4 regions of the Pantoea sp. nfd-35 genome follow, and region 4 is predicted to be linked to each of the others. Evidence: predicted binding sites of a transcription regulator. Region 4 holds the regulator's gene; each other region holds the start of a gene.

Region 1 (7,806 bases), 520 kb from region 4:
AATGTATCGCCTGCTCCGGAGAAGCAAGGATATGTTGTGCTACTTTACGCTCTGACTTACTGAGCGCACTCATCTGCACCCGAATTTTATCCAACATAGTCCTGACCTAATAAGCGTGGAATATCTGTTAATATGAATAATTACTGTTGTTACAGGAAATTAACGGAGAATATACCCCGCCTGACCGAGGTGGGCGCAAGGTCTGATAAGTCTGCGGCCCTTTTTTTTGCGATAATCAGGCCCGTACTGGATTTTAACCAGACAATATTTGACACAGAAAAATAACTGAAAGCGCACGTGTCAACATACCCCAGACGCTAATTGGGTGCAGAGTTAGCGTCGTGACGCCGCAGGCTGGTTTACCTGGCCTGGGGAAAAAAGTACATTGTGCTGAAAGAAAATGACAACTTGGACCCGGTGCTCAGGACGCAACGCCACCGGGACAATCCTGCAACGAGGAGAGGAAAATGGCGGTAACACAAATAGCCCAGGCATGCGATCTGGTAATTTTCGGCGCCAAAGGCGATCTCGCCCGTCGTAAACTGTTGCCCTCGCTGTATCAGTTAGAGAAAGCGGGCCAGATTCATGAAGAAACCCGCATCATCGGCGTGGGCCGTGCCGAGTGGGATAAAGCCGAATACACCAAAGTGGTGCGTGAGGCGTTAGAAACCTTCATGAAGGAAAAGATCGATGAAGCACTCTGGGACAAGCTCAGCAACCGTCTCGATTTCTGTAACCTTGATGTAAACGATACGTCGCACTTCCCACGCCTGGGTAAGATGCTGGACCAGAAAAGCCGTACCACCATTAACTATTTTGCCATGCCGCCCAGCACCTTCGGTGCGATCTGTCAGGGACTGGGCACGGCAAAGCTGAACGCTAAACCCGCGCGTGTTGTCATGGAAAAACCGCTCGGTACCTCGCTGGAAACCTCAAAAGAAATTAACGACAGCGTGGGTGAGTACTTTGATGAGAGTCAGGTTTTCCGTATTGACCACTATCTGGGCAAAGAAACGGTTCTTAACCTGTTAGCGCTGCGCTTTGCTAATGCCATTTTTGTTAATAACTGGGATAACCGCACGATCGATCACGTGCAGATTACCGTGGCGGAAGAAGTGGGTATTGAAGGACGCTGGGGCTACTTTGATAAAGCGGGCCAGATGCGCGATATGATTCAGAACCATCTGTTACAGGTTCTGACGATGATCGCCATGTCACCGCCTTCCGATCTCAGCGCCGACAGTATTCGTGATGAAAAAGTGAAAGTACTGCGCTCGCTGCGTCCTATCGATCAAACCAACGTCCGCGAGAAAACGGTACGTGGTCAGTACACCTCTGGCTTCGTTCAGGGCAAGAAAGTGCCAGGTTATCTGGAAGAAGAGGGTGCCAATAAGACCAGCGCCACCGAAACCTTTGTGGCTATTCGCGTGGACATCGATAACTGGCGTTGGGCAGGCGTGCCGTTCTACCTGCGTACCGGTAAACGTCTTCCGACCAAATGCTCAGAAGTCGTGGTGTATTTCAAAAACCCGGAGATGAACCTGTTTAAGGATTCCTACTCCCAGTTGCCGCAGAACAAACTCACTATTCGCCTGCAGCCTGATGAAGGCGTGGATATTGAGATCCTGAACAAAGTGCCGGGTCTTGATCATAAACACAAACTGCAAACCACCAAGCTGGATCTGAGCTACTCAGAAACCTTCAATCAGTCTCATCTGGCCGATGCCTATGAGCGCTTATTGCTGGAATCCATGCGCGGTATTCAGGCGCTGTTTGTGCGTCGCGATGAAGTGGAAGCGGCATGGACCTATGTGGATTCCATCATCAATGCCTGGGCAGCCGACGGCGACTCATCCAAGCCTTATCAGGCGGGAACATGGGGGCCAGTGGCCTCTGTGGCAATGATTACGCGTGATGGCCGCTCCTGGAACGAATTTGAATAACCACCCAGCCCGCCGCGAGCGGGCTTTTTTTTGCACCAACTCTCAAAAATGAACTGCCGTTTTAAAAATCTTTCCCGGTCATAGACGGGCAAACGGCGGATCCTGTATGGTAGTAGCGCTGTTAACCGGGCTGACCTGGCGATGTCCTCGCCGTGCTGCTCCCAATGTTATCCATCAGGGGACGTGATGAAAAACTGGAAAACGAGTGCCGAACAGATTCTGAAAACCGGACCGGTCGTGCCGGTGATTGTGGTTAACAAGCTGGAACATGCCGTTCCCATGGCTCAGGCCCTGGTCGCCGGTGGCGTCAAGGTACTGGAGGTCACGTTGCGCACCCCTGTGGCGATGGATGCCCTGCGCGCCATCATTAAAAACGTACCTGACGCCATTGTGGGAGCCGGCACTGTGCTTAACACCCAACAGCTGCAGGAAGTCACGCAGGCGGGTGCCCAGTTCGTCATTAGCCCGGGGATTACCGAGTCTCTGCTTAAGGCTGCCGTTGAAGGCCCGATTCCGCTGATTCCCGGCATTAGCACGGTGTCAGAATTGATGACCGGCATGGACTATGGTTTGCGGGAATTCAAGTTTTTCCCTGCGGAAGCGAACGGTGGAGTAAAAGCGTTGCAGGCCATCGGCGGGCCTTTCCCTCAGGTACGCTTCTGCCCGACTGGCGGTATCTCACCGACAAATTACCGTGACTATCTGGCTCTCAAAAGCGTGCTCTGTATCGGCGGTTCCTGGCTGGTGCCAAACGATGCACTGGAAGCGGGCGACTGGCAGCGAATCACGCAGCTGGCGCGCGACGCTGTCGCTGGCGCGGAGTAATCTCCGGCGGGAAGTCAAACGCGAGCGGTGAGTCACTGACTCACCGCAATGGCACTATCCCTGAACGCTGACAGCCGCCGCGCTGGCAACGGCACGCGCAACGGCTTCTTCAGTTGTATCCGCACTGGCCAGGGCAACACCTAAACGGCGCTGACCGTCGATTTCAGGTTTGCCAAACAGGCGCAGCTGCAAACCTGAACCCAATGCCGCCTCCACATTGACGAACTGCACGTTCTGACTGGTCAACTGCGGCAGGATAACAGCTGACGCGGAAGGACCATACTGGCGAACGGCGCCAATCGGCAGGCCAAGGAACGCACGCACATGAAGCGCGAATTCAGACAGATCTTGTGAAATCAGCGTCACCATACCGGTATCGTGCGGGCGAGGGGAGACTTCGCTGAACACCACTTCGTCGCCGCAGACAAACAGCTCTACGCCAAACAGCCCATAGCCACCCAGCGCTTTCACCACGGTTTCCGCAATGTGCTGCGCACGCTGCAGCGCCAGCTCACTCATTTGCTGAGGTTGCCATGATTCACGGTAATCCCCGTCTTCCTGGCGATGACCAATGGGGGCACAGAAATGAATGCCGTCAACGGCACTGATCGTTAACAGGGTGATTTCAAAATCAAACTTCACCACGCCTTCCACGATAACGCGCCCGGCACCCGCACGGCCGCCTTGCTGCGCATAGTCCCAGGCTTTTTCCAGCTGGCTGGCATCCCGGATAAAGCTCTGACCTTTACCTGAAGAGCTCATCACTGGCTTCACGATGCACGGAAAACCAATTTCGGCGGCGGCAGACACGAAATTATCTTTGCTGTCGGCAAAACGGTAGTGGGAAGTGGGAAGCGCGAGCTCTTCTGCTGCCAGACGGCGAATGCCCTCGCGGTTCATGGTCAGGCGCGCCGCGCGGGCGGTCGGCACGACGTGCTGGCCTTGCTGCTCCAGCTCCAGGAGTTTTTCAGTCGCAATAGCTTCAATTTCGGGTACGACGAAGTGAGGCTTTTCCTGCGCAATCACCGCGGCCAGCGCGTCACCATCCAGCATATTAATCACGTGGCTGCGATGAGCAACATGCATGGCAGGTGCATCAGCGTAGCGGTCAACGGCAATCACTTCCACACCCAGGCGCTGACATTCCAGCGCAACTTCTTTCCCCAGTTCACCGGAGCCCAACAGCATTACGCGCGTTGCACCAGGGCGCAGCGCAGTTCCAAGAGTCGTCATAAATTCCCCTAAAATCGAAGCAGTCAAAATGCGCGCGCAGTATATACGAAAACGTTTGCGTTCTCACCCTTCAGCTTATTTGCCTGGGTTTGCGCTACTTTTCCTGCTCTGACGTTTCCTGACATCTTTTTGGTAATGATGTTGTTTCTGAATGGTAAAGGGAGATGATGATGAATAACTGGCTGCAACAGATTCAATCGGTACTGGCTAAAAAAAGCAGCGAGGGTAAATCCAGCGGAGGATTAAGCGATATGCTGGCGCCGGGGGCTTTAGGCGGGCTGGCAGCCATGCTGGTGGCCAGTAAGTCATCCCGAAAGTTGTTAACGAAATATGGCGGTCAGGCTTTGATTATCGGCGGCGGGGCCGCGGCGGGTGCCGTGCTGTGGAACAAATATAAGCAGCGGGTACGCGAAACGCATCAAAACGATCCCGGCTTTGGTGAGTTGCAAACGCCAGTGGATCAGCGGGCGGAGCGGCTGGTGACCGCGCTGGTTTTTGCTGCTAAAAGCGATGGCCATATTGACGATCGTGAACGCGCGGCGATTAAGCATAATATTCACGAGGCTGGCTATGGTCAGGATGCCGAAAAACTCATCCAGCAGGCCATGCAGCGACCGCTGGACCCCGAGTGGCTCGCGGCGGACGTCAAAAATGAAGAAGAGGCGCTTGAACTCTATTTTCTGAGCTGCGCCGCCATCGATGTGGACCACTTCATGGAGCGCAGCTATCTTTCCGCCCTGGGCGATGCGCTAAAAATCCCGCAGGATGTGCGTGACGGCATTCAGCAGGATATCCTGCAGCAGAAAGCGGGCTAACCGCACAGGGCCAGCGATATGGCCCTGCACAACCTCACATTACCTTCACTTTACTTGGCATCTCTTTACATTAGTGCCACGCTTAGTGTTCATTACATTCAGCGGGACGGATGACATGAAAGCACCGAGCGCAAAAAAAATCCCTTACGAATTATCGCTGCATGGCGAAACGCGCATCGACAATTATTACTGGCTACGTGACGACAGGCGTGAAAACAGCGAGGTGCTGGACTATTTACGCGCTGAGAACAATTACGGCCAGAAAATCATGGGCTCACAACAGCCCTTACAGAATCGCATTCTGCATGAGATTATCGATCGCCTGCCGCCGCAGGACCACTCAGTACCCTATGTGAAAAATGGTTATCGCTATCAAAGCCGGTATGAAAGCGGCAATGAATATGCCGCCTATTACCGACAGCCCGCTGACAGCGATGAGAGCGACCCGTGGACACTGCTGCTGGATGCGAATCAGCGCGCATCACACAGTGATTTTTATACTATGGGCGCACTGCACATCAGCCCGGATAACCGGGTGCTGGCAGTGGCAGAGGACTTCCTTTCCCGGCGGCAGTACGGCATTCGTTTTCGCAATCTGGACAGTGGGAGTTGGTATCCGGAAGTGCTTAACGATGCCTCGTCCAGCTTTGCGTGGGCGAATGATTCACGCACCCTCTATTACGTTCGTAAACATCCGCAAACCCTGTTGCCTTATCAGCTATGGCGGCATGAGTTGGGTACGCCCCAGCACGACGATCGGCTCGTGTACGAAGAAAAAGACGATACCTATCACCTCAGCATTCATAAAACCACGTCGAAACAGTTCATCCTGATCGTGCTATACAGCACCAGCAGCAGCGAGATTCAGCTGATCGATGCGGATTTCCCGGACGCCCTTCCGCAGGTTTTTTTGCCCCGGCGGCGCGATCATGAATACAGTCTTGATCATTATGATCACACGTTCTTCATCCGCTCGAATCGCGAGGGTAAAAATTTCGGACTCTACCGTAGCCATTATCTGGATGAAGCGCGCTGGCAAACCGTGATCCCCGCGCGCGACCATATCGTAATGGAGGATTTCCAGCTTTTTCGTGACTGGCTGGTGGTAGAGGAGCGCCAGCGTGGGCTGACCAGCCTGCGGCAAATCAACTGGGAGACGGGAGAAACCAGCGGCATTGCGTTTGACGATCCCACTTACGTTACCTGGCTGGCTTACAATCCTACGCCGCGCACCAGTAAGCTGCGCTATGGCTATTCGTCCATGACCACGCCCGCCACGCTGTTTGAACTGGATATGGATACGGGGGAACGTCGCATCTTAAAACAAAGTGCGGTCAAAGACTTCAATCCGGATGAGTACAAAAGCGAGCACCATTGGATCACCGTTTCTGACGGCACAGAAGTGCCGGTCTCGCTGGTGTACCACCGCACCCATTTTCAGAAAGGGCAGAACCCCATGCTGGTGTATGGCTATGGCGCCTATGGCAGTAGCATGGACGCTGACTTTAGCGTCAGTCGGCTCAGCCTGCTGGACCGCGGGTTCATCTATGCGCTGGTGCATGTGCGAGGCGGCGGGGAGATGGGGCAGCAGTGGTATGACGGCGGCCGCCTGCTCAATAAGATGAACAGCTTCACCGATTTTATCGACGTGACAAACGGGCTCGTGGCGCGTGGATTCGGGCACCCAGACCGGCTCTATGCGATGGGAGGAAGTGCAGGGGGATTGCTGATGGGCGCAGTCATGAATCTGGCGCCCACGCGCTATCACGGTGTGGTTGCGCAGGTGCCTTTTGTTGATGTGCTCACCACGATGCTTGATGAGTCTATTCCACTGACGACCGGGGAATATGACGAGTGGGGCAATCCGAATGACGCAGAGTACTATCGCTATATCCGGCAATACAGCCCATATGACAACGTTGCGGCGAAAACCTGCCCCCACCTGCTGGTGACAACCGGCCTGCATGATTCACAGGTGCAATACTGGGAACCGGCAAAATGGGTGGCTAAGATGCGTGAATATAAAACCGATGATAACCTGCTGCTGCTCTGCACCGATATGGACTCGGGGCACGGCGGTAAGTCTGGGCGCTACAAGGCCTATGAAGGCGTTGCCCTGGAGCTCACCTTCATCATCGCCCTTGCTCAGGGCAGTTTGCCTCCGGCCGCGCTTACGGAAGCTGACTAAGGCACTTGCGCAGCGCCTGCCGTAACGGTGGGCGCAAATCTTTCACGTTATCCAACATCCATTTCAGGTAACCCGGATCTTTTCGGGCCACCACGGCCAGCGCCTGACCACGATATTTACCAAACGGCAGCACATCATCACGCTGCGCGGCAGGCTGCGAGCGCAGACTCATTTCGTCCGCACGCCAGCCGGACAGATCCATAATTCGAATGAGCAGCGCGGCCGTCACGTAGCAGTCGTACAGCGCCCGGTGAGCATGCAAATCCGCTGGCGGCGTCACATCCAGCTTGAGGCTGTGCCGAAGCGCCTGATTACCGTATTTAATGCCGGGCCATAGCTGACGAGCCAGCGTCATGGTACAGATCCACTCGCCGTGCATTTCCGGCAACATCCGACGGTCAAAGCTGGCGTTGTGGGCCACGTAAAAGGGACTGCCGTGGTAGCGCAGGATGGCCTCTTCAATCGGCGGTTTGCCCATCACCATGGCTTCAGTAATGCGGTGCACGGCCATGGCCTGACGACTGATGGGGCGATCGGGTGAGACAAGATCGCTCATTGGATTGACGATTTGGCCGTCGATCACATCTACCGATGCAACCTCAACCACGCCGCCCTGCAGTCCGCAGGTTTCCGTATCGATAACGCGTAGCATCATTATTTCTGTTTAGGCTCGTAGGGCAGGCGTGACAGGTTGAGAGAGGCCTGGCGGTAATGCATTAAACGCTGACGAAACCAGTCCCGCAGGGCTTCAGGTTGTTCGTTGGCGACCATTTCTGCCACGACAGGCATGTTGTAGCGCTCT
Region 2 (7,806 bases), 2.2 Mb from region 4:
GTGCGCATCGATGTAGAAATTTTTGTTAACTGTACCTACGGCTACGACATTCAGTGTGAGGTAGTGGGTGAAGAAGGCATCGCCAGACTGCCGGAGCCTTCGTCAGTGCAGCTGCGCAAACAGGCCAAACTTTCCAACACCATTTTAGTCGACTGGAAAGACCGCTTTATCGAGGCTTACGACGTCGAACTGCAGGCGTTTATCAACGACGTGAAAGCCGGGCAGTTAACCGGTCCGTCTGCCTGGGATGGTTTTGCCGCCTCCGTCGCCGCTGACGCCTGTATCAAGGCGCAGAAAAGCGGTGCCATTGAACCGATTGAAATGCCCGCTCGTCCGGCATTCTATAACTAAATCTCTCGCCTTTGGCAGGTAAACAATGAACAACGATAACGTAAAGCTGGCGATAGCGCCCATTGGCTGGACAAATGATGATATGCCCGAGCTGGGCAGCGAGAATACTTTTCAGCAAACCGTCAGCGAGATGGCACTGGCGGGCTTCTCAGGAAGTGAAGTGGGTAGCAAATACCCACGCGATCCTGCCATTCTCAAGCCAATGCTCGATATTCGCGGCATTCAGATCTGCAACGCCTGGTTCAGCACATTTTTTGCGCAGGGTGACAAAGACGAGACCCTTGAGGGTTTTACGGCGCACATGAATTTTCTCTATGAAATGGGTGCCCGGGTGATCGGCTGTTCAGAGCAGAGTAAAAGTATTCAGGGCACAGCACGGGCAGTGTTCGATCACAAACCGGTGTTTAACGATGACGAGTGGCAGAGAACGGCGGAAGGCTACAATACGCTTGCCGACCTTGCCGCCGCGAAAGGGATGCGCGTTTGCCTGCACCACCATATGGGCACCGGCATTCAGACGCCCGCGGAAATCGACCGTTTCATGGCGCTCACGCATGACAATGTCGGTTTACTCTATGATACCGGCCACATCTATTATTCTGAAGGCTCACAGGACGTGATGCTGGCAGTGCTGAAAACCCATCTGCCGCGCATTTTCCACGTTCATCTGAAAGACGTGCGGGATGAGATTGTCGCAGAAGTGCGTGACCAGCACCTGTCGTTTCTGGACGGTGTGAAAAAGGGCACCTTCACCGTTCCAGGCGACGGCGTGATTGATTTTAAACCGGTTTTCAAAATTCTTGATGACTACGGCTATCAAGGCTGGATGGTGGTTGAGGCTGAACAGGATCCTGCGTTGGCCAATCCGTTCGAGTACGCGGTAAAGGCAAGAAAATATATTCGGGAGAATACCGGACTGTAAGACTGTTATCCGCCCTGAAGAGAATGATCAGGTCTTGTGTAAGGCTGTGCCCTCATCGGATGCAGCCTGTTTTAGTGGCCAGCTCGCCCGCGCGTCGCCCCTGTCGCGGTGAATCTGTGAGTCATTTCATAAACCAATGAAATAAAAGCTGCATACATAACAAAAAAATGAAATTTTCCAACCATCTGATATCATAGCGTTCATTATCCAGCCACGTTTTCCGCAAATGAGCAGATGTCATGAGTAATAATCCCTCCCAACTTTCACTGCTGCAGGACGAGATTCGCCGTCGCTACGAAACGCTGAGCAAGCGCCTGAAGCAGGTGGCTCGTTATATCCTTGATAACAGTAACAGTATTGCTTTTGACACCGTGGCCTCTATTGCGCAGCAGGCCGACGTTCCGCCATCTACGCTGATTCGCTTTGCTAATGCATTTGGCTTCAGCGGTTTCAATGAAATGAAACAGGTTTTTCGTCAGCATCTGATGGAAGAGACCGTCAACTATACAGAACGAGCGCGGCTGTTTCGTCAGACAGCAGCGGACGATGCTGCGAATTCGCCCGAAAGTCCGGCTGAAATTCTCAATGTTTTCACCATGGTCAACAGTCAGGCCCTGCAGCAGCTGGCCATGCAGGTGAGCCCGGACCAGTTAGACAAAACCGTGCAGCTTCTGAACGAAGCCGAAAATGTCTACGTAATCGGCCTGCGGCGGTCGTTTAGCGTTGCCTCCTATCTAGTGTATGCCCTGCGCCATCTGGAACGCCGTGCCTTCCTGATTGACGGGCTGGGCGGCATGTTTACAGAACAGCTTAATCTGGTTACGCCCAAAGATGTGGTGATTGCCATCAGCTGTTCACCCTATGCAAGGGAGGCGGTAGAAGTGGTCGAGTTGGGGGCCAAACGCGGTGCCAGCTTAATCGCGATCACTGACAGCCAGGTCAGCCCACTTGCCGCCTTCAGTGACGTCTGTTTCGTTGTACGCGAAGCCCAGGTTGACGGTTTTCGCTCTCAGGTTGCCTCGCTGTGCCTGGCACAAACGCTGGCCGTATCCCTGGCGCTGGCGAATGCGCAGTCCGGTCAGCTCTCCTGACATGCCGCCAGCTGCGGCGGCACTGCTTACACGTCATACCTGAACACATGATACACGCGCCCTCAGTAAAGCCGGGAGCATGACGCCCCCGCGCGTCCCGGCGAGAAACGCCCTCTGCAGCAACAAAAACGCAGTCCTCAGGCTCAATGCTGGTCACTTAGGTGACCAGCTTTTTTTTATCGGCATATTTCCGGGATCTTATTCGCAGCTCCCGCGGAAAGTTTCGTTCTCTTCGCCCCGGCAGTATCAGCCATCTCGCCTTTTTATACGGCGTTCTCAGTTCGCCCGGAACCGTGCCCGGGGTAACTCATCAGGAGCCGCGATATCTCACTGATGGCTCTGCTGAGGCTCAGCGGGAATAAGATCAGAGAGCGAACGGGCGCGTTCGGGAGAAGTGGAATGAATGATGCCCAGAGCCTGTGAGAGTTCCATAAAAAAGGGTTCATGATGAACATGAACCCCTTTGATCCCTGCCACTGGATCGGTCAACCGGGCCTTAAATGACCCGCATTAGCCCTCAGGCTGCCGTTTTGCTTTCAGCCGTGATTAACGTGACGGATAGCGATCGCTGTTGATCCAGGCATGATCCTGTTCCCAGCTGAATTTCCACAGGCGAACCGGCCCTGCCATAACGTTAAGGTAGTAATTGTTATAGCCAGCCAGGGTTGCTACAGGATGGTAACCGCGCGGTACGGTGACGACATCCCGGTTATAAACAGCCATGCACTCATCCAGAGAACGATCGTCCGTATAAACGCGCTGCATCGCGAAGCCCTGTTCGGGTTCAAAACGGTGGTAATAGGTTTCTTCCAGATAGGTTTCGTTCTCGCTGTTTTCCTGGTCGTGCTTGTGACTCGGATACGAACTGGTATTGCCCTCATCGGTAAACACTTCCACCACCAGCAAGCTATTTGCCGGTTCACTGTCCGGCAGAATGTTGTGCACAAGTCGCTGGTTGTGGCCTTTGCCGCGCCGCTCAACGCCGACATCTTCTGGCGAAATCAGTCGGGCGGGCAGGTTGTCGCCCTGCCCCGGTGCCTTGCAGACCGCCAGCTCAAGATCGCTGTCCGCTCTTACCGTCACTGCATCATCATGAGGGACATACACGGAATAAGGCGGCGTACGTTCAAACGGCGACATTCGCTTACCTAACCCCGGAAAGTTTGCATGACGCGTGCTAATCGAGGCCAGGCCTGCCACCAGCACCAGGCAAAGCTCGCTGTCACCGCTGGCCATGTCGAGCGTCTGTCCTTGTTTTAACAGGAAAGACTCGAAACCCACATAGCGCCAGCCCGCACTGTCTGGCGTTACCTGCTGTATGCGCCCCTGCTCATCGGGTTGTTTTACCTTTGAGAGTAATGACATCCGCCGTCTCCTAATCCATCGCCCTTTATCGTCAATACGCTGTCACTCAGCGCCCACTCAACCCAACGTCGGCATACTGAATTCAGAAACCGTTTGCTGGCCGCTCGGCCAACGGACGGTCGCTGTTTTCATGCGCGTATAAAAACGTACGCCGTCCGGACCGTGGACATTCAGTGCGCCAAACACCGAGCGCTTCCAGCCACCAAAACTGTGGAATGCCATTGGCACCGGCACGGGCACGTTGACGCCGACCATTCCGGCTTCGACGTTTTGGACAAATTCACGCGCCGTGTGACCATTACTGGTAAAAATGGCGCTGCCGTTGCCGAATTCGTGACTGTTAACCAGTTTCAGCGCACTGTCGTAATCCGGCGCGCGCATGATGCTCAGCACCGGGCCAAAGATTTCTTCACGCCAGATCACCATCTCTGGGGTTACGTGATCGAATAACGTTCCACCGACATAGTAGCCGTCCTCATAGCCTGCAACCTTCTGGTGACGACCATCCACAACCAGCGTTGCCCCTTCCTGCTCGCCGATGTCGATATAACCCAGCACTTTCTTCTGATGGGCGGCCGAAACGACAGGCCCCATTTCATTCTCGTCACTGCCCTTACTCATGCCCGGCCCGACGCGTAATGCTTTAATCAGCGGCGTCAGGCGCGAAATCAGTTTATCGGCGGTGTCATCGCCTACTGCGACCACGACAGGCAACGCCATGCAGCGTTCACCCGCCGAGCCAAATGCGCCCCCCATGATGGCATTGACCGTGGCGTCCAGGTCAGCATCAGGCATGACGATAGCGTGGTTTTTGGCCGCGCCAAATGCCTGCACGCGTTTGCCGTGCGCGCTGGCCGTTTTGTAAATGTGCTCAGCCACACCCGACGAACCCACAAAGCTAACGGCCGCAATTCGGGGATCTTTGTAAAGCTGTTCTGCATTCTCATTCGAACTGTGTACCACGTTGAAAACGCCATCCGGCAGGCCCGCTTCTTTCAGTAACTCCGCCATGCGCACGGCGGCAGACGGATCCAGCGCCGGGGGTTTAAGTACAAAGGTGTTGCCGCAGGCCAGGGCAATAGGGAACATCCACAGTGGCACCATGGCGGGGAAATTGAAGGGGGTAATCCCTGCAACCACGCCGACCGGCTGCATGAGCGAGTAGCTGTCTACGCCGCCGCCCACGTTAGGCGAGTTCTCCCCCTTAAGCAGGTGAGGAATGCCGCAGGCGAACTCAATCACCTCAATCCCGCGCGTCAGTTCACCCAACGCATCAGACCAGACTTTGCCGTGCTCGGACACGATCAGCGCCGCCAGCTCATCACGATGCTGTTCCATTAAGGCTTTAAAGTTGAACATCACGCGTGCGCGGCGCAGCGGGGCGGTTTTGGACCAGGCAGGAAAGGCTGCATGCGCCACGTCGATTGCCTGGGCCACTTCGTCTGCGCTGCATTGGGTAAGTTCACGGATCACCTTGCCGGTTGCCGGATCGAACACAGGAATGGTTTCGTTGCTGGCACTGAACGTGGTTTTACCGCCAATAAAATTTCCTACGATAGTCATGATGTTGCCTCTTTGGTATGTACGGTTCCAGCAGGCAAAGCACAAGAAGTGGCATGCTGGCTGGGCAGGAAAAGCCAAAAGCATGCTGAGAAGCTATTACAATGGAATAAATTTTTCAAATAAATATTTTTGAAAAATTACTTTTTAGCGGGGCAGATCGCATTTTTGCATGTCGCTCTGAACGGCTCGCCAGCAATGGCTGTACATGACTTGTCTGGGGGGAAGTTAGTGCCTGTATGCTGTGACGACAAGCGCCAGCGTGAAGCCTGCACTGATGCGGTCGTCCCTTCCCGGTCAGGCGTCAAAATAAGCAGGGAGAGACAAAACACCGCCTTCCTTTTAAGTTTCATTAAATCGCATAGTGAAATGAATATTTCTTTTTACGCACCTCTTGCCCTCAGCCTGCCTTTGACAAGGTTCACTCTGCTGGCGCAACGCCCTTAAGCCAAACTGGTGCACGACAGTGGTGCAAAATCCCTCAACCACGGCCATTTTCTGAACCAATAATTTCCTGATTGCAAATCAGGAATCATGTGTTTCACAGCTTACCGCCTTTCCTGCATCGCAGAGTAACGGTCTATCTGTATGATTATTAGCATTATTTATGAGATCCCTCGACACAACGCAAAACCTGGCCTGCTTTATGCAATATCGTCGGACCTCCCTGCACCCGAAAGAGATAATCATGTCTGACCCAAAAAACAGCGGCTTACTGTACGGACTGGACCAGCGAATCCCACCACTCCAGGCTTTCTTCAGCGCTTTACAGCATGTGCTGGCGGGCCTGGTTGGCATTATTACGCCCCCGTTGCTGATCGGCACGGCGCTGGGTCTGGATGCGTGGCTGCCTTATTTGATCAGCATGTCGCTCCTTGCCTCCGGCATCGGGACGTTTCTGCAGTCAAACCGGGTATGGGGCATAGGTGCCGGCATGATATGCATGCAGGGCACCAGTTTTGCCTTTCTTGGTGTGGCCATCTCCGGCGGCCTGTGGGTCAAAGCACAGGGCGGCAGTCCAGAAGACATCATGGCGATGCTGTTTGGCGTCAACTTTGTCGCGGCGCTGGTGCCGGTCATCGTCAGCCGCTTCATCGATACCTTAAAGCGGGTCTTTACGCCGGTGGTGACGGGGAGCGTGATTGCGCTGATTGGTATCAGCCTGATCAAAGTCAGTGTGATTAACTGGTGCGGCGGTGAGAAAGCCCAGGATTTTGCCAGCCTCAGTAACCTGGCGCTGGGTGCGTTAACGCTTGGCGTCATCGTTGTGCTGAGCTGCTCCGGTAACCGCTGGCTACGCCTTTCATCGGTCGTGGCCGGCATTGCAGCAGGCTGTATTGCCGCTGCACTGAGTGGCAAATTTCAGGTTCACGATCTGGGCGAGAGCGTCTTTCGTTTACCCTCTCTGTTTCCGTTTGGCTTTCACTTCAACAGTACGCTTTTCATTCCGGTGGTGCTGGTCTCTCTGGTTTGCATCATCGAGGCGGTGGGCGATCTTACTGCTAACAGCCTGATTTCCGGTAAATCTATTACCGACAAGACCTTTAGCGCCCGTCTCAAGGGCGGCATTCTGGCAGACGGACTGAGCTGCATGATTGCGGCGATGCTGAGCGCCTTTCCCAACACCACCTTTGCGCAAAATAACGGCGTGATCCAGATGACGGGCGTGGCGAGTCGTTTTGTCGGCCGTTACGTCGGCGTCATTCTTATCCTGCTGGGGCTGTTTCCACCTTTCAGCGAAGCGCTGCGTCAGATTCCCACACCGGTGCTGGGGGGAGCCACAATGGTGATGTTCGGCTGCGTCGTCACGGCGGGGATTCGCATCCTAAGCCAGGCTCCGCTAACGCGCAGGGAAATACTGATTGTCGGTCTGGCGTTTAGTTTCGGGCTGGGAATCGAATCCGTTCCCGCTTCGCTTTCCCATCTGCCGCCCATGTTTGAGAATCTGTTTGGCTCCGCGGCCACCACCGGCGGCCTGGTCGCCATTGTCCTGAATCTTCTCATTCCTGGCGCAGACAAGCCGGCACGTGAAGAAGTAGAAGAGGGAGAATCCGCACAGTCATTGTAATCCTGCCACATTCACCCGCGACGCAGTCGTTGCGGGTGACCGCCTGTGCGCTCAGGCCCCCTGTCCTTGATGTCTCCGACAGCTTTCTCGCTGGATCCGCCCCAGAATCCTTTAACACCCAGACGGCAACACAGCAGGAAATCCGGCTTATTCCGCCATTTATCAGGTAAAAAACTCGCCTGATTTACCGTTTCCCTTAACAAATCAGACCGTTACTTTTCCTTCAACTACACTTTCATCAGTTATTTATGCGTAGAGATACAGAATGAACGCGTTACAGCAGGAAAAAATTGGACAAAATATCTTAATCAAACTCGCGATGCTGGTGATTATCCTTGCCGGGATAAGAGCGGCCTCCGACATTCTGGTCCCGTTACTTCTGGCGGCCTTTTTTGCCATCGTACTGAATCCGTTAGTCACGATACTGATGCGGCGCGGGCTGCGGCGGG
Region 3 (7,806 bases), 1.1 Mb from region 4:
CGCCAGCCAACGACGTTCCGCAAGACGAAACAGGCTAATCAGCACGTAAGAAATAATCAGGTATAACACGGCCGCAATGCCGAACGCGGTAAAGGGCTGATAGGTTGCCGCGTTAATGTCCCTGGCGATTTTCAGCAAATCAGGCACGGTTGCGGTAAAGGCCAGTGCGGTAGAGTGCAGCATGAGTATGACTTCGTTGCTGTAAACCGGTAAGGCCGTGCGCAGTGCAGAAGGCAAAATAATGCAGCGATACAGTTTAAAGGTCGAGAAGCCATAGGCTCGCGCCGCTTCGATTTCACCGTGTGGCACGGCACGAATCGCCCCGGCAAAAATTTCCGTGGTGTAAGCGCAGGTATTAAGGGTAAACGCCAGTAGCGTACAGTTCAGGCCGCTGCGGAAAAACGCATTCAGTAGCTCTGTGCCTTTCACGATTTCCAGCGTATACATGCCGGAATAGAACACCAGCAGTTGCACATAGAGTGGCGTACCGCGAAACACATAGGTAAAGAGCCACACCGGCAGGCTAATAAAACGATTGGGTGATACACGAGCAATCGCCAGCAACACGGCCATGCAGCCGCCCAGTACGACCGAGACAATCAGCAGCCATAGGGTAATCGCCACGCCTGTGAAGCGATAACCGTCTGTCCAGAGCAGCGACTTCCAGTATTCGTGAATAATCTCGATCATAGCTCCGCCCTCTTCACGCCGACCGTGTAGCGGCGATTGAGCCACCAGAGAATGCCGTTAGACAAGGTGGTAAAGACCAGATAAATCACGCCCGCCACGATAGCAAAATAAAACGGCTGCCAGGTGCTTTTACCTGCCAGCTGCGTGGCTTTTACCACATCCTCCAGCCCCAACAGGGAAACCAGCGCCGTGGCTTTCAGGATCACCTGCCAGTTATTACCGATGCCGGGCAGCGCGTAGCGCATCATCGCAGGGAACAGGATACGGCGGAAAACCTGCGAACCGGTAAAACCAAACGCCGTGGCGGCTTCAATCTGCCCTTTTGGCACCGCCATAAAGGCGCCACGGAAGGTTTCGGTAAAATAGGCGCCATAGATAAAGCCCAGGGTGATGATGCCGGCCACCATGGGATCGATATCGAACTGGGCCAGGCCAAGCGCATCGGTGAGATGGTTGAGAGCGATCTGCAGGCCGTAGAAAATCAGCAGCATCAGAACGAGGTCGGGCACGCCACGAATCAGCGTCGTGTAGCCCTCAAAAATCAGTGACAGCAGGCGATTGCGCGACAGCTTCGCGCCTGCGCCAATCAGACCCAGGATCACCGCCAGCAGCACCGAGCTCAGGGCGAGCTCAAGCGTGACCAGCGTGCCTTTTAAAATGACATCAGAGTAGCCATACAACATGGAAAAGGTCCTGTCGTGGGGTGGAAACGACGCTGCGCCGTCGTGCAGACGGGCAGCGCAGCTTCTGTTCTCGCATAGCCGATGACACAGGGTTGCTCCGACCAGAGGGATCGGGACAACCCAGGGCTTATTCTGTTATGCGAACAACAGAGGCGAAGACGACAGATCAGTCACCGTACACGTTGAAATTAAAGTATTTCTTCGCAATTTTGTCGTAGGTACCGTCTTTACGCATTGATTCAAATGCTTTATCGATGGCCGCTTTCAACTCGGTATCGTCTTTACGTAATCCCATACCGGTTCCGACACCGAAGATTTTATCGTCTTTCACGGCCGGACCTGCAAACGCATAGCTTTTACCGACAGGCTGTTTCAGGAAGCCTTCGGCGGCCTGAACTTCGTCCTGGAAGGCGGCGTCAATGCGGCCAGCGGTCAGATCCTGATAGACCAGATCCTGGTTGGCATAAGGCGTTACGGTTACGCCTTTTGGACGCCAGTACTCATTCGCGTAGGTTTCCTGAGTAGTGCCCTGCAGCACGCCGATGTTTTTGCCTTTCAGCGCCTCAGGCGTCGGCTCGATTTTTGATCCTTTCGGCGCGACTAAGCGTGCGTTAGCGGCATACAGTTTGTCTGAGAACGCAATCTCTTCCTGACGTTTAGCGGTGATGGACAGCGAGGAGATGATGGCATCGATTTTCTTCGCTTTCAGCGACGGAATCAGCGCATCAAAATCGCTTTCTACATAGGTACACTTGGTCTGGATACGTTTACAGATTTCGTTAGCCAGGTCGATATCAAAACCAACCAGCTGTCCTTGCGCGTTTTTCGACTCAAACGGCGGATATGTTGGGTCAGTGCCGACACGAATCGAGGTCGGTACTGCTGCAAATACGCTGGCCGCACTGGACAGGCCCAACATTAAAGAAAGAGCCAGAACACGCTTCTTCATAGATTACCCTCAAGTAAATTGCTTATTGTTATGTGATGCATGATGTGTGTTTGCGACGAACACTGCCTTTTCCTGTGCATGTTTCATGCCAGTTCTACAGTTTTGCCGTCTGCCCAGCCGCCCGTTTGGTGACGAAAAGACTGGGTTTGTGAAAGGAATATATCAGTGATGTCGCAGAGAAAAAGCGATGTTGTGAACTTTTAGTTCAAGAAATGCAGGAACAGTGATCGCTCCCGCGTTTCTGCACCAAATAAGGGCGAAAGAACACGCTTATGCACCTTGCCAGCGCACAAACAAGTCCTGCGGTAGTTCAATATCAAACTGATCAATGACCCGATTAACGGTCTGATCGACAAGCTGCTCGATAGTGGTTGGACGGTGGTAAAACGCCGGCACCGGCGGCATGATGATGGCCCCCAGTTCGGCCGCGGTCGTCATCATGCGCAGATGACCAATATGCAGCGGGGTTTCACGTACGCACAGGACCAGTTTACGCTGCTCTTTCAGCACCACGTCTGCTGCGCGCGTCAGCAGCGAGTCGCTGTAGCTGTGAACAATACCGGACAGGGTTTTCATTGAGCACGGCAGGATCACCATGCCCAACGTTTTGAACGACCCGGAGGAGATACTGGCGGCAATGTCCCGCACGTCATGAACCACGTCTGCCAGCGCCTGGACGTCCCGCAGGCTGTAGTCGCTTTCCAGGCTCAGCGTCTGACGTGCCGCATGGCTGATGATCAGATGGGTTTCCACGTCGCTGATCTGCTGCAAGACCTGCAATAGCCGGACGCCATAGATCACGCCGCTTGCGCCCGAAATACCAATAATGAGTCGTTTCATCGTTCAACCTTGCAGTGGCAAAGTGCACCATAATAGCGCAGACCGGCAGAAAACACAGAGGGCGGGATAAATCCCGCCCTCCTTTTTGCATTCAGGTTCGCTTACCCTTCGTTATGCAGCTCGAGGTTTTCGACTTCGTTTTGACGGGCGATGGCTTTCGCATCGTCGTTACGCAGGGATTCCAGATATTCAAGATAGCCCTGATCGACGTCTTTCGTCACGTAGATGCCGTTAAAGACGGAGCACTCAAACTGCACGATATCCGGGTTCTCTTCCCGTACGGCTTCGATAAGGTCATCGAGATCCTGGAAAATCAGCGCATCTGCTTTGATAATCTGGCGAATCTCTTCCACTTCACGGCCGTGGGCAATCAGCTCGGTCGCGCTGGGCATATCAATGCCGTAGACGTTAGGAAAGCGCACTTCCGGCGCGGCAGACGCAAGATAGACCTTTTTCGCGCCCGCCTCTCGCGCCATCTCGATAATCTGCTCGGAGGTGGTGCCACGAACAATTGAGTCATCAATCAGCAGCACGTTCTTATCGCGAAACTCAGCGCGGTTAGCGTTGAGCTTGCGGCGAACGGCGCTGCGGCGCAGTTGCTGTCCCGGCATGATAAAGGTGCGGCCCACGTAGCGGTTTTTCACAAATCCCTGACGGTAAGGCTTATCAAGGATGCGGGCGATTTCCAGCGCGGTATCCATCGAGGTTTCCGGAATGGGAATCACCACGTCGATATCCAGATCTTCCCACTCGCGGGCGATCTTTTGACCCAGCTTGGTGCCCATGCGCACGCGGGCGCTGTAGACCGAAATCTTATCCAGGAAGGAGTCCGGACGCGCAAAATAGACGTATTCGAACAGGCAAGGATTGTTTTTTGGGTTTTCGGCACACTGACGGGTTGAAAGCTGCCCCTGCTCAGTGATGTAAACCGCTTCACCCGGTGCCACGTCACGGATAAATTCAAAACCCAGGGTATCCAGCGCCACGCTTTCGGAGGCGACCATGTACTCGGTACGGCCATCGGCAATGACGCGTTTGCCCAGCACCAGTGGCCGAATGCCGTTAGGATCGCGGAAGGCGACCATGCCGTGACCGATGATCATCGCCACCACGGCATAGGCGCCACGCACCTGCTGGTGGACGGCAGCGATGGCGGCAAACACGTTATCGGCTTCCAGCGGATAGTGCTGAAAACGATCCAGTTCCTGCGCAAAGATATTCAACAGGATTTCAGAATCGGAGGTGGTATTAACGTGACGACGGCCTTTTTCGAACAGCTGCTTACGCAGCTCGTGGGCATTGGTCAGGTTACCGTTATGGGCAAGGGAAATACCGTACGGCGAGTTAACGTAGAATGGCTGGGCTTCAGAAGCGCTGGAGCTGCCCGCGGTAGGATAGCGTGCGTGACCAATCCCCATGTTGCCTTGTAAACGTTGCATATGACGCGCTTCGAAAACATCGCTGACCAGCCCATTAGCCTTACGCAGGCGGAAGCAGTTCAGCGCATCGATGGTACAAATGCCTGCGGCATCCTGCCCACGGTGCTGGAGCACCGTTAACGCGTCATAGATCGACTGGTTGACCGGCATGAAACCGGTGATACCGACAATACCGCACATGTTGTCATTTCCTCATTAAGCCGTACGCCCGGTGGTCTCACCGGGGCAAAAAACTCGACGTGCTTTTCAGGTAGTCAAAAAACCACCTGATTATAGAACTGAACTCGGGAATAAGTTGAGACTGCTGCCAGTCCGGGCTCTTTGAAAAGCCCGTGAATGTATCCAGGAAGAACAGCAGAGCGGCCACGATGAGCACACCACGCAATGCCCCGAAACAAACGCCTAATACCCGATCGGTTCCCGACAGGCCAGTTTTCTCAACCAGCGAGCCGATAACGTAGTTCACTATTGCGCCCACAATCAGGGTCGCGATGAACAGCACCGCAATCGCGATTCCGTTACGAACCAGTTCGTCGTCAAAACCTGTGAACCAGACTGCAAGGTAGGCATAGTAATGACTGGCGACAAAAAACGCGCATCCCCAGGTAACAAGAGATAAGGCTTCGCGGACAAACCCTCGGACCAGGCTGACCAAAGCCGAAAAACCAACTACCGCAATAATGACGTAATCAATCCAGATCATGAACTCTTCCAGCGCCAGTGCCATTGCACCCCTGCTTCCAGTTCGGGGCGCATTCTAACAGAAAAAGAAAACGTTTGCGTAGGGGTTTTCAGGTTCTGCATCCATAAAAAAGGCGATGAAAAAATCCGTCTTCGCCTGTGTCATTTTCACCCCGCTAACAGGCTGAAAAGTTGTCAGAAATTTAGCGTTAAGCCGGGTCAGGCACTGCCGTTCTCATCCCGATTGGCGCTGCCTGTTATTTCTATCGGCAGCGCCAATCGGCGCTTTAGCGGGCGCTGTAAGACTTAACCACGCCGCTCAAGCCTGAAACGTTCTTCAGCTCGCCGACGGCCGCCTGCATCTTCGCTTTTGACGCATCCGGCCCCACATAAATGCGGGTGATTTGCCCCTGCACGGGCGTAGACGGCACGGTATAGGCCCGGTAACCCGACAGGCGCAGTTTCGCCACAATCTCGTTAACCTTGCTGGCGTTCTTGAGTGCGCCTAACTGAACAACGTAAGCCTGACCGGCAGGCTGCGTTTCTTTGGGCTGCTCCGCAGGCGCGGTTTTTTCCGCAGGCTGCGACTGCTCGGCCGGTTTGGTTTTTTCAACAGGCTTAGCCTGCTCAACCGGTTTGGTTTTTTCTACCGGTTTGCTCTGCGTCTGCTCGACCGACTTCGGTTTAGCCTGCTCAACCTGTTTGGGTCGGGTTGGCTCAACCGGCCTGGCTTTCGGCGCTGTCGTGGCCGGAGACGAATGGACCGGTGGCGGTGAGACCACGCTCGGTTCGCTACTTTGCTCGGGCTGACTACTGCCCTCAGCGGCGGCATCATCATCCGTATCAGAATGGCTGACCGCACTGCCTGCGCCTGCTGGCGGATGCGCAGGCAGCGACTGCGTCACCGGCGGCACCATTTCGCTGTCCTGCTGGTCATCGGGTTTGGGCACCAGCGGGATCGCGGCAAATTCTTCTTTATAATGTTTTTTCTTACCATCCAGCAGCCCCGGCAATACGATCACGCCGACGGCCACCAGAATAACGGTACCGACTAAACGGTTTTGAAACTTACTCGCCACGTCCTTTCTCCGTTTCAATCGATTCCATAACCTGCGCCACCGTCAGGAAAGAGCCGCAGACCAGAATAATATCCTGCGCTTCTGCCTGCTGGCGCGCCTGGTGCCAGGCCTGTTCAACATCCGCAAATGCCTGAGCGGGCGTTACGTGCGCCATGAGCTGCTCCGCGCTGGCACCGCGCGGACCGGCCAAGGGTGCGCAATACCAGCAGTCCACCTGAGGTGCCAGGGCCGCCAGGGTGCCGGCAATGTCTTTATCGTGCAGCATCCCCACGACCGCATGGACGCGTCCGCTTTGCGGCAATGCAGCCAGTCGCGAGGCCAGATAGGTCGCCGCATGCGGATTGTGGGCAACGTCCAGAATCACCCGTGGGGATTCGCTGATGGTCTGAAAGCGCCCCGGTAAAATCGCCAGCGGCAGATGCGCACGAATGATTGTGTCGCTCACGTTCAGCCCGGAGGCGCGCAGCGCCACCAGTGCGGTAGCCGCATTAGGCAACGGCACCTGAGGCAGCGGTAAATCATGCAGCTCGCCTTGCGCATCGCGCAGCGACCAGCTCTCTGCCTGCTGATGATAGTGCCAGTCGCGCCCGTGCTGCATTAACCGCGCATCTTTTTCACGGGCAACCTGAGCAATTGTGGCAGGCATATCAGGTTCACCGACCACGGCGGGTTTCGCCTGGCGGAAGACACCGGCTTTTTCCCGGCCAATACTGTCACGATCCGGGCCAAGCCAGTCGGTATGATCCAGCGCGATACTGGTAATCACCGCGACATCCGCATCGACAATATTGGTCGCGTCCAGCCGACCGCCCAACCCGACTTCCAGAATGACGACATCCAGCCCCGCCTGCTTAAACAGGTTAAGCGCCGACAGCGTGCCAAATTCAAAGTAGGTCAGAGAAACCGTACCTCGTCCGGCCTCAATGTCGGCAAAACTGGCGCTGTGTTGGGCTTCACTGAGTTCCTGCCCCTGAATCCGAACGCGCTCGGTGTAGCGCACAAGGTGCGGCGAGCTGTAAACCCCTACCCGATAGCCGGCTGCCATCAGTAAGGTTTCCAGGGTGCGACAGGTGGTCCCTTTGCCATTGGTGCCCGCAACGGTAAAAACGAAGGGTGCAGGCTTGAGCAGGTCCAGACCTTGCGCCACCTGGCGAATACGATCCAGGCCCAGTTCTATCGCCTGAGAGTGGAGGTGCTCAAGATAATAAAGCCACGTGGCCAAAGGCGACGTGGCTTGAGGAAGGTGAAGATTGTCCATATGTCCCGTTTTGCAAATTTATACCCGATGAAAGCCGCAAGGTATACGGTGCATTGGTGGAAGGCGCGACCTGCGCACCTTCTGTCTCCTGTCAGGCCTCGTTGCTCTCCGGATGGCTCGTCGCAGGTGCGAACGCTTCACCGTCGTGCAGCGGTGCGGGCAGATTCATCATTTTTGCCAGCAGACT
Region 4 (7,806 bases):
CAATGGTCTGCGGAATATAGCTTAAGCCGATATCAGCAGGCGACAGGCCAATCGCTGCCAGAATAAACGGTGATCCGGTCAGCCAGGCAAAAAAGCTGGCCGAGCAGGCAGAATACATCAGGACGTTACCGCTGTAGACGCGTGAACGCAGCAGCGTCATAAAACCGGGCTGTGACGGGGCCGGGCGGCGCGCTGTTTGTACCGATGGCAGGCGCAGCGTAATCAGGATCAGGGCCGCGGCAATCGCGGTCAGAACGACAAAAATTGAGCGCCAGTGAAAATGGCTAATCAGCCAGGCACCCAGCAGCGGGGCAAGCGCAGGAGACAGCGCGACCAGCGGCATAATAGTGGCAAAGACTTTATTCGCGCGCGACTGAGGATAGCGATCGACCACCAGGGCCTGCCAGCTCACGGCAGCCGCGCACACGCCGATGGCCTGAATGAAGCGCAGCACCAGCATCAGTACCACGTCGTCCACCCACAGCATCCCCGCACAACCCAGCGCAAACAGGCTCAGTCCTGCCAGCAATACCGGTTTGCGGCCAATACGATCTGACAGCGGTCCCCATACCAGCTGACCACAGGCAAAACCCGCCAGGAACAGGCTCATACTGGCGCTGATCATCCCGGCGGAGGTGTTAAAACTTTGCTGCATGGCCCCGAAGGCGGGCAGGTACATATCGGTGGCCAGAAAGCCCAGCATACTGAGCACGGCAAGATAGGGAATGAATCCTTTAGAAGCTGACATCTGATTCTCATTTTTTTGCAGGATAAACGCGGGGCAGTGTAAAAGCTGTACTTCATACTGTGAAACGGTAAAATTTGCCTGTTGCTGTTAAAAAATTTAAAGGCAGGATATGTGGTCTGAATATGCGCTTGAAGTGGTTGATGCGGTCGCGCGTGGCGGCAGTTTCAGTGCCGCGGCCCAGGAGTTACACCGTGTGCCTTCTGCCATAAGCTATACCGTTCGCCAGCTTGAAACCTGGCTGGCGGTACCGCTGTTTGAACGGCAGCACCGGGAGGTTGTTTTGACACCTGCGGGCGAACATTTTGTGCGAGAAGGCCGCAGCGTCATCAAAAAAATGGATGCCACGCGCCGTCAGTGCCAGCAACTGGCCAACGGCTGGCGAGGGCAAATCGCGATTGCGGTGGACTGCATTGTGAAACCGCACCGAACCCGTCAGTTCGTCAGGGATTTCTATCGCCACTTTCCGGATATGGAGCTTCACATCAGTTATGAAGTGTTTAACGGCGTATGGGATGCGCTGGCTGACGGAAGAGTCGAGGTCGCAATAGGCGCGACTCAGGCGATTCCGGTGGGCGGGCGGTTTGCTTTCCGCGATATGGGAACCCTGAACTGGCGCTGCATCGTCGCGCGGGAACATCCGTTAACCCAGGTCGCCCGGCTGGATGATGAGGCGTTGCGCAACTGGCCTTCGCTGGTGCTGGAAGACACCTCGCGCGCGTTACCGCGCCGTATGACCTGGGCTCTGGATAATCAACGCCGACTGGTGGTGCCTGAATGGCAGACCGGGCTGGACTGCGTCCGGGCCGGGCTGTGCGTCGCAATGGTGCCGGGGCACTTAGCCCGCCCGCTACTGGACAGCGGCGAAGTGACTGAACTTAACTTGCCCCAGCCTTTTCCAGAAAGTCCCTGCTGCGTCAGTTGGGCGGAAGATCGCGCATCACCGGCATTGGGCTGGTTGCTCAATTACCTGGGTGATGCGCAAACGCTCAATCAGGAGTGGTTGAGCGAGGATTAGCGACGGTAGTCGCGATAGGGACCGTAGCCTACAGAGCGTCGCTCAATCAGTGTCGGATGCACTTCGATGGTTTGCGACTCTTCACGCTTGCTGGTAATGCGGTCCAGCAGCATCTCCAGAGCCTTCTCCCCCAGTTGCGCTTTTGGCTGGTGCACGGTAGTCAGTGCAGGCGTGAAATAGCGTGCGTTGCGCACATTATCGTAGCCAATCACCGAAATATCCTGCGGGACGCGCAGGCCCATTTCATCGGCGGCACAGATAGCGCCCATGGCCATAATATCGCCACCGCAGAACACCGCGCTTGGGCGCTGCTTCTGCGACAGAATTTGCTGCATAGCCTGATACCCGGATTCAGGCTCGAAATCGCCCTGCACAATCCACTCTGAACGCGGCTGAATACCGGCTTCTTCCAGCGCCTTGAGGAAACCGGCATGACGGCCACCACCGGTGTTACGTTCCATTTGCCCTGGAATGGCGCCAATATCGCGATGCCCGCGTTCGATGAGGTAGCGGCCGGCCAGATAACCGCCCTGAAACGCATTATCCAGCACCGTGTCAGTAAAATCGGCACGGGATTCGCCCCAGTCCATGACCACCATGGGAATATTGCGGTTGGCTTCCAGCATTTGCAGCAAATCATCCGGGTACTCAGAACACATGACCAGCAGCCCATCGACGCGCTTCTGCGCCATCATCGAGAGGTAGGCACGCTGTTTTTGCAGGTCGTTATGCGCGTTGCCTAAAATCAGGGTGTAGCCTTTATCAAAGCAGTGATTCTCCACGGCTTCAATAATTTCAGCGAAATAGGGCGCCTCGCTGGAGGTGGCCAAAAGGCCCAGCGTTTTGGTGTGATTCACCTTCAGGCTGCGTGCTACGGCGCTGGGTGAATAATGTAATTCCCGAATCGCTTCCCAGACCGCTTCGCGGGTATCTTCTGCGACAAAGCGCGTCTTATTGATGACGTGAGAAACGGTTGTGGTAGAGACGCCTGCACGTTTCGCCACATCTTTAATTGTTGCCATGAAAATCGAACTCCCGGGCTTATCTAACCTGTTGATAAGCATGTTGTTAAACGTTTGCGTCAGCGGACGGTTATTTCTGCAAAAAAATCGTTTTTCTGACCGGTTATGGGGCATCGGGGCAGGAAATAACGGTTGAAAAGGGTGCTGACGCAACCGATGTTGCGCGCTGTTGCGCAACAAAGAGGGGATTCTAACAAGGCTGCGCGGATAAAACGAGATTTTTACCCACGCGTGTGGGAAAATGCTTAACCCCTACTAAAATTGTGCCTAAGGAGTTGTGATGAGTACCGATCTGAAACTGTCATTGATGACCACGGCGGCTGCACTGTTGATGATTATTGCGTTCAGCTTTACCGCCATTCTGAACTAATAAAAAAGCCGGGAAGGTTTCCCTGTCCCGGCTGCGTTCCGTCGGTATGACGGAGGAGTGACGTTTAGCGAACGGTTTTTGGCGTCATGACGCGACGCGCACCAATATAGTGGCGCTGCCAGTAATCTTCGCTTAACGCACTGATTTGAATGTCCTTTCCGGTACGCGGTGACTGAATAAATTTACCGTTACCCAGGTAAACACCCACGTGGTCGGCCGTGCCACGTCCGTTGATGCGGAAAAACACCAGATCGCCTTTCTCCAGCGCTTCCCGATTCACCGGCGCGGCATCCCGCAGGTGATACATTTCATTTGCAGTACGCGGAATTTTAAATTTCACCACATCTTTGTAGGCGTACCACACCAGGCCGCTGCAGTCGAAACCGGTATGCGGCGATTTTCCGCCCCACTGGTAGCGCTTGCCCAGCTGTCCCATCAGTTTTGCCATCGCCGTTTCACGTGCTTTTTGATAGCGCTGACGGTGTGCGTTGCTCATTTTGATGGTGCCGGTATCCTTGCTGTCCGCTTTCGCCACCTTCACCGCGCGTTGATGACCATAGCGTTTCTTGCTGGTGGCGTTGGCGGCCACTTTTTTGGTGAGCTTCTTGTGTGAATCAGTCGCTTTGGTCAGGGTTTTGTGAGAGGCAACCGCGTGAGAGGGATTTTTACTGGTTTTAAGCGTTTTGCTGGATTTCTGCTCTGCGGAGGAACGGCTTTTTTTCGCCGACGCTTTAACCGTGCGTCGCTTGCGCCGCTCATCTTCGCGCGCACTTTTTTTCTCTACCTTATGCAAGCTGGCCTTAACCGGCGCCTGCGGTGATGCAGAGGCGACGTTAAAGAACAGTTGCGCAAAAGCCAGAATAAGAAGCGTAATAATTGAACGCATAGTCCGTTTACTGGTTAAGCTGTCAGGTTCAACAGATATCTGACAAGGTTAAGAAAAATCTGATCAACGATCAGCGCCGAAGACATTCTAGTCCAGTTTTTTTTAAAACAGTAAGTCCTTTTTTTATTAATTAATAACTTGGGTAAAAAGCAGGCATAAATAAGCAATTTCAGCAGGTTAACTCAGCAAAATTATTGCAAATTATTAATGCATTCACCTTTTGGGTCCCGATGAGCGGGTGGATAGCGCGCAAGCGGACTTAACAAACATGGCGGTTTGCCCTAACGGGAAGAAAATCTCATTTTCAGTCCTGAAGGGAAGTCGCTACAATAAAGAAACACGAAGTGACGAATTAAGGAAGGCAATAATGAGTACTGTAGAAAAAATTCAGCGCCAGATCGCAGAAAACCCGATCCTGCTGTACATGAAAGGTTCGCCGAAACTGCCAAGCTGCGGTTTCTCTGCCCAGGCGGTTCAGGCGCTGTCTGCCTGTGGTGAGCGCTTCGCTTACGTGGATATTCTGCAGAACCCGGATATTCGCGCAGAGCTGCCAAAGTATGCTAACTGGCCAACCTTCCCTCAGCTGTGGGTCGATGGCGAACTGGTTGGCGGCTGCGACATTATTGTTGAGATGTTCCAGCGTGGCGAATTACAACCGCTGGTCAAAGAAACCGCTGAGAAGTTTAAAGAAGCGGAATAATAAAAAAGGCCGACATCGTCGGCCTTTTCTTCGTTTAACGGGCGTTTACTCCGCCGCGCCCTGATCTTCTGTTGCTTCTTCCGCTAGAGCCAGCGGCCAGCCTCCCAGACGTTTCCAGCGATTGACCAGTTCGCAGAACAGCGTGGCCGTTTGCTGCGTGTCATACAGCGCAGAGTGCGCCTGACTGCTGTCAAATTCCATCCCGGCCGCTTTGCAGGCTTTGGCCAGTACCGTCTGACCCAGCACTAACCCGCTCAGAGCGGCCGTGTCGAAAGTGGCAAAAGGATGAAACGGATTCCGTTTCAGGCTGGCGCGTTCGGCGGCGGCATTCATAAAATTAAGATCGAAGGTGGCATTATGCGCCACCATGATCGCGCGATTGCACCCGGTATCTTTAATGCCTTTGCGCACCAGTTTAAAAATGGCATGCAAGGCTTCGTATTCGCTCACCGCGCCCCGTAACGGATTGCTGGGATCGATGCCGGTAAAGGCAAGGGCTTCCGGATGCAGCAGAGCGCCGACAAAAGGTTCAACATGAAAATGCAGTGTCTGGTCGTGATGAAGCCAACCCTCGTCATCCATTTTCAGCGTAATGGCCGCGACTTCCAGCAGCGCATCGGTTTGCGCATTGAAGCCCGCCGTTTCCACATCGATAACCACGGGATAGAAACCACGAAAGCGTTGATTGAGTGCGTTGGGGGAAGACGATTCAGACATCAGGATCTCATTGCAGAAAAAGGGCAGCGCGTAGTATGCCAAAAAAGCGCCCCGTCTGCAGCAGGTACAGGTAAGGGAAGCAAGAATCAGCCCGCGTTGCGCGGGCTGATGTTGACGGCTTAGCTGCCGAGGCCGTGTCCGGCATGTTTATTTTCGATCAGTTCGATTTTATAACCGTCTGGATCTTCAACAAAGGCAATGATCGTGGTGCCACCTTTGACCGGGCCGGCTTCACGCGTCACGTTACCGCCGTCGTTACGGATGCGCTCGCAGGTTGCGGCAACATCATCAACGCCCAACGCGATGTGACCATAAGCGTTACCGAGATCGTAGCTGTCAACGCCCCAATTGTAGGTCAGCTCAATAACGGCACCTTCGCTCTCTTCGGTGTAGCCCACAAACGCCAGGGTATATTTATATTCAGCGTTTTCGCTTTGGCGCAGCAGGCGCATGCCCAGCACGCGAGTGTAAAAATCAATGGAGCGTTGCAAATCGCCAACGCGCAGCATGGTATGAAGTAAACGCATAGCTTCCTCTTTTGAAAAACGTCATCCCCGGATGACACAAACACTCAGTATAGCGACGATAATCGCCAAAGAATAACCGCAGCCGTGAAAGACTCACGGCTGCCTGCGTTTTACAGTGCAGGATAGTCAGTATAGCCTTCAGCGCCGCCACCGTAGAAGGATTCGGGACGCTGTGGATTCAGTGGTGCATCTTGTTGTAAACGCTGGGCCAGATCCGGGTTAGCGATGTAATCCCGACCAAAGGCAACGGCATCGATCAAGCCGCGGCTGATAAGATCATCCGCTTTCTCAACGGTGTAAGCGCCAGCGCCAATAATTACGCCCGGGAAGGTATCACGGACTTTCTGACGGAAGGCGTCGCTGTAAGGTGTACCGCCTGCCCAGTCAGGTTCTGACATATGCAGATAGGCAATCTTGCGTTTCGCCAGTTCAGCGATGTACCACAGTGCATCTTCTTCTTCGTTCGGGCCATTATCCAGGTTCTGGAAGCTGCCGACAGGAGAGACACGGATACCAACACGATCCGCTGACCAGTTGGCAATCGCGGCATCGACCACTTCAAGCGCAAAACGTCCGCGTTTCTCAACGCTGCCGCCGTACTCATCGGTACGCTGATTCGAGGACGGTGACAGGAACTGGTGCATCAGATAGCCGTGAGCGGAGTGCAGTTCCAGCATGTCGAAGTCTGCTTCCCGCGCATTGGCAGCGGCCTGACCAAAATCGGCAACGATTTGCTGAATTTCACTGATGCTCAGTTCGCGCGGCACTGAGGTATCTTCGCGATACACGCTGCCGTCTTCGGCACGCAGGGAGGTACGTGTGCCTGCGGGAATCGCCGAAGGCGCAACCGGCGCTTTACCTTCCGGCTGGACGCTGTTGTGTGAAATACGGCCGGTGTGCCACAGCTGTACGGCACTGTGTCCGCCTGCCTGGTGAATACCTTCGTTGATATTTTTCCACGCGGCGATTTGCGGCTGGGTGTGTAAACCCGGCGCACCCGCATAACCTTTGGCCTGGAAAGAAATCTGGGTAGCTTCGGTAATAATCAGGCCCGCCCCGGCGCGCTGACGATAGTATTCGGCCATCAACGGCGTCGGGATATCGCCTGGCTCAATGCTACGCAAGCGTGTCAGCGGGGCCATAAAGACACGATTAGGCACGGTAATTGCGCCAACTTTTAGCGGACGAAACAGCTGAGTACTCGCCATAATAACTCCTTTTAAGTAGACCGGTCGTCTACAAATTGTGGTTTTTTTAAACCAGTGGCGCTTTCAGCCACTGTTCGATGGTAATAAACGCCAGCCGCAGGGGCTGTGCCTTACGGGAAAGCTTGCTTTGCAAACTGGCACCGAGCCACAAGACATAGAGTAGCTCTGCCAGCTGTTCAGGCGGATGCGGCAATATCAGTCCTTCTTCCTGCTGTGCCGTCGTTAAGGCGCGGCTATAAGCCGCGATAACATGACTGGCACCGTGCTGCAGGGCACCGCGCATGGGTTCAGACAGGTCACAAACTTCAGCCGACAGTTTCACACTCAGACAACCGACGATGTGCCCCTGTTGTTCAAACACCGCAAGCGCATGTCTGAAATGGTCTAACAATCGTTCTCTCACCGTGCCCGCTGGCTGAGACAACTGTTGCTCTACCTCATGCAGGTAGCGGACAAAGTAGCGCTCAAGCAGGGCAACGCCAAACGCTTCTTTTGACGGGAAATAGTAATAAAACGACCCTTTCGGAATGGCCGCCTGTGTCAGCAGCTGACTCAGCCCCATGGCGGTAAATCCGCGCTGCAGGCAAAGCTTCTCGCCCGTTATCAGCAGGTG

What was found. Region 4 encodes PurR, which represses purine synthesis genes. Its sites were predicted from a motif close to CANGCAAACGTTTGCNTG; they were not measured.
Region 1: the regulator PurR is predicted to act here: its motif matches at 4,046-4,063, upstream of purT (formate-dependent phosphoribosylglycinamide formyltransferase).
Region 2: the regulator PurR is predicted to act here: its motif matches at 5,914-5,931, upstream of P9J57_RS01515 (nucleobase:cation symporter-2 family protein).
Region 3: the regulator PurR is predicted to act here: its motif matches at 5,368-5,385, upstream of cvpA (colicin V production protein).

What each region holds. Positions count from the first base shown of each region.
Region 1 is NZ_CP122403.1:1,965,099-1,972,904, forward strand. Features, by position in the region: gene P9J57_RS09155 (MurR/RpiR family transcriptional regulator) at 1-97, opposite strand, end outside; gene zwf (glucose-6-phosphate dehydrogenase) at 468-1,943, shown strand; gene P9J57_RS09165 (bifunctional 4-hydroxy-2-oxoglutarate aldolase/2-dehydro-3-deoxy-phosphogluconate aldolase) at 2,130-2,768, shown strand; gene purT (formate-dependent phosphoribosylglycinamide formyltransferase) at 2,823-4,001, opposite strand; gene P9J57_RS09175 (tellurite resistance TerB family protein) at 4,172-4,816, shown strand; gene P9J57_RS09180 (prolyl oligopeptidase family serine peptidase) at 4,932-7,004, shown strand; gene exoX (exodeoxyribonuclease X) at 6,988-7,659, opposite strand; gene P9J57_RS09190 (DNA polymerase III subunit theta) at 7,659-7,806, opposite strand, start outside.
Region 2 is NZ_CP122403.1:328,217-336,022, reverse strand. Features, by position in the region: gene iolG (bifunctional inositol 2-dehydrogenase/D-chiro-inositol 1-dehydrogenase) at 1-351, shown strand, start outside; gene iolE (myo-inosose-2 dehydratase) at 377-1,273, shown strand; gene P9J57_RS01530 (MurR/RpiR family transcriptional regulator) at 1,513-2,364, shown strand; gene iolB (5-deoxy-glucuronate isomerase) at 2,911-3,729, opposite strand; gene P9J57_RS01520 (CoA-acylating methylmalonate-semialdehyde dehydrogenase) at 3,787-5,292, opposite strand; gene P9J57_RS01515 (nucleobase:cation symporter-2 family protein) at 5,978-7,357, shown strand; gene P9J57_RS01510 (AI-2E family transporter) at 7,623-7,806, shown strand, end outside.
Region 3 is NZ_CP122403.1:1,406,847-1,414,652, reverse strand. Features, by position in the region: gene P9J57_RS06765 (ABC transporter permease) at 1-690, opposite strand, end outside; gene P9J57_RS06760 (histidine ABC transporter permease HisQ) at 687-1,373, opposite strand; gene argT (lysine/arginine/ornithine ABC transporter substrate-binding protein ArgT) at 1,540-2,322, opposite strand; gene P9J57_RS06750 (UbiX family flavin prenyltransferase) at 2,593-3,162, opposite strand; gene purF (amidophosphoribosyltransferase) at 3,264-4,781, opposite strand; gene cvpA (colicin V production protein) at 4,819-5,304, opposite strand; gene dedD (cell division protein DedD) at 5,570-6,361, opposite strand; gene folC (bifunctional tetrahydrofolate synthase/dihydrofolate synthase) at 6,351-7,619, opposite strand; gene accD (acetyl-CoA carboxylase, carboxyltransferase subunit beta) at 7,711-7,806, opposite strand, start outside.
Region 4 is NZ_CP122403.1:2,485,172-2,492,977, reverse strand. Features, by position in the region: gene punC (purine nucleoside transporter PunC) at 1-748, opposite strand, end outside; gene punR (DNA-binding transcriptional activator PunR) at 858-1,763, shown strand; gene purR (HTH-type transcriptional repressor PurR) at 1,760-2,785, opposite strand; gene cydH (cytochrome bd-I oxidase subunit CydH) at 3,066-3,155, shown strand; gene P9J57_RS11575 (C40 family peptidase) at 3,220-4,041, opposite strand; gene P9J57_RS11570 (Grx4 family monothiol glutaredoxin) at 4,406-4,741, shown strand; gene rnt (ribonuclease T) at 4,787-5,458, opposite strand; gene gloA (lactoylglutathione lyase) at 5,578-5,985, opposite strand; gene nemA (alkene reductase) at 6,096-7,193, opposite strand; gene P9J57_RS11550 (TetR/AcrR family transcriptional regulator) at 7,240-7,806, opposite strand, start outside.